Regions from separate parts of the Dietzia sp. B32 genome, predicted to be linked through region 1. Evidence: predicted binding sites of a transcription regulator. Region 1 holds the regulator's gene; the other holds the start of a gene.
The links. The regulator LexA, encoded in region 1, represses DNA repair genes until DNA is damaged. The targets are predictions, from matches to a motif close to CGAACANNTGTTCG.
Positions count from the first base shown of each region.

Region 1 (4,367 bases):
GGGGCTCGTCTCGGATGCCTCACTCGCGGCGTGCGGCCGGATCATCGCCCGGAGAAAGGGCGCTCCGGTCCTCACCGTCGCTGATTTCGACGAGCTGCAGGCCACCGCGAGAGCGGAGGTGCCCGGCGCCGTGGCGTCCGCGATCTCGACGGCGGTGCCCGCTCTCGTGGCGGCCCAGTCGGTGTGGGGCTCGCTGGCCGCGGCACCGGCGGACATCGCCGATGCCGTCCGGCCGTCTCTCGACTTCCTCATCGGCCGGGGTTTCCTCGCCCGACACCCGGCCGACGCACTCCCGCATCTGGAACGACACGTGAGGGCTGTGGGGCTCCGCCTGGAGCTGGCGGAGAAGTCTCCGTCCCGCCACCGGGAACTCACGGTGAGGCTGTCCCGGTCCGAGGCGAGGGTCGACGAGGCGTGCGCCGCGTTGCGAAAGCGCCCGGGTGGGGCCCGGGCCGTTCGCGACCTGCGCTGGATGCTGGCCGAATACCGCGTGGGGCTGTTCGCGCAGACGCTCGGGACCGCCAGATCGGTGTCGGCGGAGCGCATCGAGAAGGCAGTGGCAGCGGCGCTGGCCCCCCGGTCGTCCCGCTGAGGCAGGCCGTCCCCTGGAGCCGGCCGTCGGCCGATCACCCGCCTATGGCGCGCGTCTAGCGACTCGTCCGGCGTTCCCGGAGGGCGATGATCTCGCGTTCGAAGTCATCGGCGGAACTGAACTGCTTGTACACCGAGGCGAAGCGGAGGTAGGCGACCTCGTCCAGGTCCTGTAGCGGGCCCAGGATGGCAAGACCGATCTGATGGGCGGGGACTTCGGACACGCCACCGGCGCGGACGGCGTCCTCGACCTGTTGGGCGAGGCGGCGCAGGGCGTCCTCGTCGACCGCTCGTCCCTGGCACGCACGCCGGACTCCGCGCACCACCTTGTCCCGGCTGAACGCCTCCGTGACCCCGTTGCGTTTGAGAACAGTCAGAAGCGGCGTCTCGAGAGTCGTGAACCGGTGGCCGCACCTCGGACATTCCCGGCGACGCCGGATCGCCTGCCCCTCGTCGACCGATCGTGAATCGATCACGCGGGAGTCCTCGTGGTGGCATGTCGGGCAGTACATTCCCGTGGGGCCCTTCGTCGACCGGACTTCACGCGTCCCGGCTCGTGCCTGACGGGATGCGGGGATGGCAGTACACCGTCCCCGACTCATTCTAGGAGGCCCGACGACCGGTCATGCGTAGGCGGGCCCGCCGAGATACGCCACGGCGAAGAGCAGGATCACTCCGAACGCGATCCCGCAGGCCAGGAGCGCCCACGTAGGAACGTCGTCGACGACGCCGCTGGCCACAGGAGCCTCGATATGGCAGGCGCGCACGCCCTCGGCCGACGCCGGGCGGACGAGCACGCGGCGACCCGGTGCCACAGACGTGACGCCGAGGGGGCGGCCGGGCACCCTCGGCCGGACGACGGTGTCGACACGTGCCGACGCCGCCGCGGGACGGCTGCCCTCCGGTCGAACCGCGGGGCGACGGTGGACGCGACCGGGCTGTGCGCTGCCCTTACCCGGGGAACTCTGTGGGGTGCCGGGACGATCGACGCCCGCGGACCGCCCGCGATGGTCGCCGGGGCAGACCTCGCTCCACCGCACGGTCGGACGTGCGTGTGACTGCAACTCCGTAACGGTCATGGTGACTCCCTACTCGATACGGTGTGCGAGTGGTGTTCGCACACCCGTATGTATGTGTCAGTACATCTGTTCGAATCCGAACTCTCCTAGAGTTGTATCACGCGACTCCGACACAGTCACCATTCCGGGCCCGATTATTTCGAACACCTGTGTGGCGCGACGTTCGCATGGGCGATAGGGTGTACACAGATACAGACGTCGAACATCCATTCGCCGAAGGGACCACACGAGATGCCGAAGCCCGACTTCGAGTCGCTGACGGACCGACAGAAGAGCGTTCTCCTCCACATCCACGACACCGTCAAGGAGCGCGGCTATCCGCCGAGCATCCGGGAGATCGGCGACGCGGTCGGGTTGCAGTCCACCTCGTCGGTGGCTCATCAGTTGCGGACTCTCGAGAAGAAGGGTTTCCTGACCCGGGACCCGCACAAGCCGCGCGCGGTGGACGTGCACGGGGTTCCCGGGCAGAAGTCGCGCGGGCGTCGTTCGCCGACGCCCGAGCCCCAGCGGCCCGGCGGCGCCTCCGAGCCCGTCTACGTCCCCGTGCTCGGCCGGATCGCCGCCGGCGGTCCGATCCTCGCCGAACAGGCCGTCGAGGAGATCTTCCCGCTGCCCGCGGACCTCGTGGGATCCGGCGACCTGTTCATGCTCAAGGTCGTCGGGGAATCGATGATCGACGCGGCGATCTGCGACGGCGACTTCGTGGTGGTCCGGCGGCAGAACGTCGCGGACAACGGTGAGATCGTCGCGGCGATGATCGACGGGGAGGCGACGGTCAAGACCTTCCGCAACGACGCGAGCGGAGTCTGGCTGCTACCTCACAATCCGTCGTTCAGTCCCATCCCGGGAGAGCACGCGACGATCCTCGGCAAGGTGGTGACGGTGTTCCGGAAGCTCTGAACTCCGGACTCGAACGGCGCGCCGCCCGTCCCCGGTGGGGGTCAGGCGGCGCCGTCGTGTGAGCCGTCGGCGGCGAACTCGTCGAGTTCACCCGCCACTGAGGCGGGCAGTCGGACGATGACCCGGGTTCCGTTTTCGGTGTGCTCCTCCTCGACCACCGCGCCCTCGGCGTGGACCCGTGACACCACGTCCCCACGGGAGTACGGGATCTCCAGGGTGACCTCGGTGTCCCCGGAAGCGACGATCTGGGTGATCCGCTCGAGCAGCTCGTCGACGCCCTGACCGGTGACGGCCGAGACGAACACGGCGTCGGGTAGCGCGTGGTGCAACTCGGTGAGTACGACGGGATCCGCGGCGTCCACCTTGTTGATCACCAGCAGCTCACGAGGTCGCTCGGCGTTCTGCTCCTCCACCACCTCGTTGATCACCTTGCGCACCGCCTCGATCTGGCGGAGCGGAAAGGCATCCGAGCCGTCCACCACATGGAGGAGAAGTTCGGAGTCGACGACCTCCTCCAGTGTGGAACGGAAGGCCTCGACCAACTGGGTCGGAAGATGACGAACGAACCCCACGGTGTCGGTGAAGACGACCGCGCGGCCGTCAGGCAGCTCGGCCTTCCGGGTGGTCGGGTCGAGCGTGGCGAACAAGGCGTTCTGGACCAGTACCCCGGCACCGGTTATCCGATTGAGAAGACTGGACTTTCCGGCGTTGGTGTATCCGGCGATCGCTATCGAGGGCACGGGCGTGGCACGGCGACGGTGCCGTTTGGTGTCGCGGGCCTGTTTCATCCCCTTGATGTCGCGCCGCAGACGTGCCATCCGTTCGCGGATCCGACGCCGGTCGGTCTCGATCTTGGTCTCACCCGGACCTCGGAGACCCACGCCGCCGTTGCTGCCGGCACGCCCGCCGGCCTGACGGGACAACGACTCGCCCCAGCCGCGGAGGCGGGGAAGCATGTACTCCATCTGGGCGAGAGTCACCTGGGCCTTGCCCTCGCGGCTGGTGGCGTGCTGCGCGAAGATGTCGAGGATCAGGGCGGTGCGGTCGATGACCTTGACGTTGACCGCCTTCTCCAGCGCGAGCAACTGTCCCGGGGTGAGTTCACCGTCGCAGATGACGGTGTCGGCGCCGGTCGCGGCGATCACGTCCTTGAGGACACTGACCTTGCCCGACCCGATGTACGTCGCGGCGTCGGGCTTGTCGCGTCGCTGGATGAGCGCATCGCACACCTCTGATCCCGCGGTCTCGGCCAGCTGGGCGAGTTCGGCCATCGCGGCGTCGGCCTGGGCGGCGGAGCCCTCCGTCCAGACACCCACGAGCACGACCCGTTCGAGTCTGAGCTGGCGGTACTCGGCGTCGTTGACGTCCTGGAGTTCGGTGGACAGCCCCGCCACCCGGCGCATCGAGGATCTCTCCTCGAGCTGGAACTCACCGATGGATGGATCGAGGTCGCGTGTCGGCCGATCAGCGGCCGTGTAATCAGTAGTCATTCGCGTTCATCTTCTCACACCCGGGCCCCTGGTGTCCTGTGTGGAGCGGTGTGCTAATGCCTACGACGATATCGGCCGTGGGCGACGAGGGCCGACGGTCCGATGAGGGAGGATCCACCCTCTCGTAGAGCGACCGCGAGTTCGCCGCCCGGGACCGCGACGACGACGTCTCCCGACGCCTCCCCCGCGTCGGCCAGTGCGGCCACCGCGGTCGCCACGATCCCGGTGCCGCAGGACATGGTCTCCCCGGCACCGCGCTCATGGACACGCATCGAGACCCGGCCGTCCACCATCGGGGTGGCGATCT
Region 1 covers NZ_CP093845.1:392,074-396,440, forward strand. The annotation lists gene hrpA (ATP-dependent RNA helicase HrpA) at 1-592, shown strand, start outside; gene nrdR (transcriptional regulator NrdR) at 648-1,103, opposite strand; gene L8M95_RS01895 (DUF3806 domain-containing protein) at 1,215-1,406, opposite strand; gene lexA (transcriptional repressor LexA) at 1,902-2,570, shown strand; gene hflX (GTPase HflX) at 2,612-4,060, opposite strand; gene dapF (diaminopimelate epimerase) at 4,114-4,367, opposite strand, start outside.

Region 2 (4,367 bases), 1.1 Mb from region 1:
GCCCTGCTCAACCTGCCTAAGGCTCTTATCGTTCAGGAACTGGGCTCTCGATTTCCATGAAGCTGCGGCTGTGACGTGCACTTGTTCGTTCGTCCACCCACATGCCATCAAGCTTCCTGGTTCGTGCCTAGTGAGGCTGCTATTGGGATCGACCTTTGCGCCAACCCCCTCCTCGATAGCCTCGATCGGGATCTCGGCACACGGGTCGAACAGGGCAGGCCTCTGCTCGATCGGCAGGTCCCAGGGATTGCCCGGGTTTTCGGTGACGGTTGGGCTCGTCGTCGTCTCATCCCCCCCGTCAGCCGACGCGCACCCGGACAGCACCACCCCGGCGGTCACCAACGCGGCTACGAAAGCTTTACTTCTTCCCACAACCTGTACGACGGGCCGAGCCGCCGAACGGTTCCCCCGACTTGACGAATCGTCCGCCAGACCGAATCGGCGCAGTTCAGAGGGGATGCGCTCAAGGTGGTAGAGGCTCACGCTCAGAGATCATCGCAGTCGTCACCGGCCGACGGGTGGGTCATCACAGCCGCGGGCCCGGAGAATCCTTCGCCCGCCATGGAACCAGACGGCTGCTTCGCTGCGTCGTACATGCGATTCCGCCCGAAGTGGGCGGGGAGATCATCTGGGGAGAATTCTTCGCCTAGTCCGATACCAGCGGCGGACAACTGCGCTGGACTCGTGATCCGGTCGCGACATACGTGTCAGTCTCAGTTGTTGAGCAGATTCCTGCATTCCTCTTCAGTCGATTGCTCGAGGCACTCCATCCATCGGACCTGCTCATCAACCCAGGGGTGCCGGGCTTCCTGCCCCACATCCTGTCGCCACAGATAGTTGTCACAGAGGATCGCAACCCCACTGGCGTCAACCGCCCTGCGGCCGATATCCGCTCCGATACAACTATCGCCGAGCTGTGGCCCTGCCTGCCGCATCGCCTCGTTGGCTGCCGGGTTCGGTGCCAACTGCGGGTCGCGCGACCACGCGGCACCGTCGGTGTACTGCAGACGGGCGCAATAAGCGGTCACACCGTCGGCGAAGACGGCCTGCGCTCCGCGGGGCCCGCACTCAGCACCCTCGGTCACGATCGCCTGAGCCGGCGCAGCCGGACTGCGGGGCGGCTCGTAAAGCGGTGTCATGGAGGTCGGTGTTGCGACCTCCTTCGAAAGGGGCGATGCGGCCGCGGTCGCAACCGGTGACGACGACGCGGCGGATGTGGGAGCCGGCTCCGGTGCCCCATCAGCGTCTCCTCCGGGACCACCGCACCCGGACGCAACGATGAGCACCGTCGTCATTGCACCGACGCCGATCACTCTGACTCGATCCGTGGCCACGTTCATGTGATCAGTATTGACACCGCCCCCTTGGCCGGGGGCCCTGTTGTACAAATTAGTTGACGCCGCGCTCCTCAAAGACCAGAGGAGTCCGCGTGCAATTGGGCGAGTAGCCCTCGAACACTCGGCGATGACGGCACCGGCGTTCCTCTTTCGCCTACGTGAACTGGGACGACGTGTTTGTGTCGTACCCCGATGATCTAATCGAACACATGAGCGACACCGAGGCGGGAGCGACTGCCAGTAGCGAGCTGACTGCCGTGCTGTCCGCGCTCGATGCACATCTACTGAACGACTGGACCGAGGCGTCCGCCGCTGAGCTACACGCCGAACTGGTCGCGCTCGAACAGGCCCAACGCCGCATCCGCACCGCCCGGCAGATGGGGTTCATCAATGAGCGCCAAATGCTCACCGGCGGCCTCGGACTCGCACCGGGCGATGCCCGCGGCCGGCTCGACGACTCCGCCATCGCCGACACCGCCCGCATGCGCGCCACCGCCGAGGGCACCCTGTCCGCCGGACATCTCAAGGTCATCAACACCGCCCTGGCCGCTCTGCCCGACGACTACGACGACGAGGAGCGCGCCCGCCTGGAAGCGCAGCTGATCGCCCTGGCCGCCGACCAGTGCACGACCCGCCGCCTCCAAGAACACGCGCACCGACTCCTGGACGCTGTCGATCCGGGGCGCACCGAGCGCGGCGCAGAAGATCGAGCTCGCCGCCGCTCGGTCACGTGCGGGGGCCAAGGACTGGACCTGATGGCCCGCGCCTCGATCACCATGGACCCCCAACTGGCCGCGTTGATGCGCGAGGTCCATGCCCGCTGGGGCCAACCCGGCCGCCTGTGGCCAGATCCGGAAGAGAAGGACACCCGCACCGACGGTCAACGAATGCACGATGCGATGGTCCACGCCCTGCAACTCGCCCTCTCGGCGGACGCCACCAAGACCGGCGCTCCGGCAGCGATCGTGGTGCGTGTCGACCTCGACCAGCTCGCCACTCTCGCCGGCTGCGGCGAGACCGACGGAGGGATCCGCGTACCCGTGCCCCAGGCACTGGCCATGGCCCGCGGCAACCACTGGTTCCTGGCGCTGTGCGACAAGGAGATCGACCTGCGGCTGTTCCGGAGTCGCCGCACCGCCTCCCGCTACCAACGCCTGGCTCTGTTCGCCGCCTACGGAGGCTGCACACACCCCGACTGCGACCAGGACGCCAGACATTGCGAAGCCCACCACGCGGGCAGACCCTGGGCCGCCGGCGGCCACACCAACATCGACGAACTCGCACTGGCCAGCGGCGACTGCCACGCGATGATTCACGAGACCGGCTGGTCGACCGAGCCCGACCCGCACGCACCTCAGGGCGTCAGATGGATCCCACCCGCCGGCACACCACGCGCGGCCAACCCACCACCACCGAAACCCGGACCCCCACCACCGACACCACTCGACGCACCGATACTGCCGTACGCCCTCCTCCGCGATCTGGATGCGGCGGTCGCTGACCGGCTCGATTCAGGCCAGGAGGCGGCGTGACGCCGCGCGGTCCGCTCGGGTCAGATGGGCAGCGTGGTGTCGGAGATCGCGAAGTCGCGCAGCCAGTCGATGAACAGCGCCCACCCGCCGGACAGCAGCAGCAGGCCCACGATGATCAGCATGACGCCGCCGAACACCTGGATGGTCCGGGTGTGCCTCTGCAGCCAACCGACGGTTCGCATCGCCCAGGTGGAACCGAACGCCACGATGACGAACGGCAGACCGAGTCCCAGGCAATAGGCCACGATGAGCAGCACCCCGCGTGCGGCGTCGACCCCGGTGCCCGCGGCGACCGACAGGGCTGCGGCCAGCGTCGGTCCCAGACACGGGGTCCAGCCCAGGGCGAACACTGCCCCGAGCATGGGGGCGCCGATCCAGGTGGACAGGGTCTTGGGCTGCATCCGGGTGTCGCGCTGCAGGGTGGGAACGAGGCCGATGAAGACGAGCCCCATGAGGATCGTGACCACGCCACCGAGCCGCTGCAGCAGTTCCTGCTGGGGGGCCAGGTACTGCACGGTCCCCAGAACCATGGCGCTCAGCATCACGAAGACCACGGTGAAACCACCGACGAACAGCAACGACGCGCCCACCACCCGGGCCCGCGAGGATCGTCGGGTGCGCCGCTCCTCCATCGTCAGGGTGGCGGTGGCGGCACGCTGGCGCTCGGCGGCGGCAGCGGTAGCCGGAGGACGCTCGGCGCCCACGACACTCGCGAGGTACGCCAGGTAGCCGGGAACCAGCGGGATCACACACGGCGAGGCGAACGACACGAGTCCCGCCAGCACGCATGCCCCCAACGCCAGCAGGATCGGGCCACTGGCCACGGTCTGCTGGAACGTCTCCCCCACGCTCTGCGCGAGCAGGATCACCTCCGGGTTCACACCGGCTCGACCTCCTCGGCGAGGATCGCGTTGACGGTCTCGCGCAGCTTCTCGTCGGTGATCTCGGCGAGGTACACGGCGGCCACGCGGTGCTGCTTGTCCAGGATGATCGTCGCCGGAACCACGGAGGTCGGGAACCCTCGCAGCGCGGCGACAGCGGCGTTACTGGGATCCCAGATCGAGGGGAACGTGATGCCGTTGTCCTCGACGAAGTCGACCGGCTTCTGCCGGTTGGGGTCGCGCAGGTTGATGCCGAACACCGTGGCGCCCTTCGGCTCGAACTCCTCCTGCAGACGCTGCAGGTCGTCGGACTCGGCGCGGCACGGCCCGCACCACTGGCCCCACAGGTTGAGGATCACGACCCGGCCCTCGAAGTCCTCCTGCACGGTGAGTGTGCGATCGGGGTCGAGCAGGTCGGGCCCGGTGAGCGTGGCGACGGGCTTGCGCTCGGCAGGGGGGTCGTAGTGGATCTCGATCTGCCCGTCGGGGCTGACGAACTCGAACGTCTCCGGGCCCACCACCACGGCGTTATCGCCGGTCGCGCAGCCGGCGGCGAGGGCACCGGTCAGCAACAGGGCCCCGAGGACGGCCTTGGTCTTGCGCATTGTTCAGGCTCC
Region 2 covers NZ_CP093845.1:1,475,545-1,479,911, forward strand. The annotation lists gene L8M95_RS07050 (DUF3558 domain-containing protein) at 1-339, opposite strand, end outside; gene L8M95_RS07055 (hypothetical protein) at 714-1,139, opposite strand; gene L8M95_RS07060 (HNH endonuclease signature motif containing protein) at 1,547-2,869, shown strand; gene L8M95_RS07065 (cytochrome c biogenesis CcdA family protein) at 2,890-3,750, opposite strand; gene L8M95_RS07070 (TlpA disulfide reductase family protein) at 3,747-4,355, opposite strand; gene L8M95_RS07075 (histidine phosphatase family protein) at 4,359-4,367, opposite strand, start outside.
Region 2: the regulator LexA is predicted to act here: its motif matches at 1,528-1,541, upstream of L8M95_RS07060 (HNH endonuclease signature motif containing protein).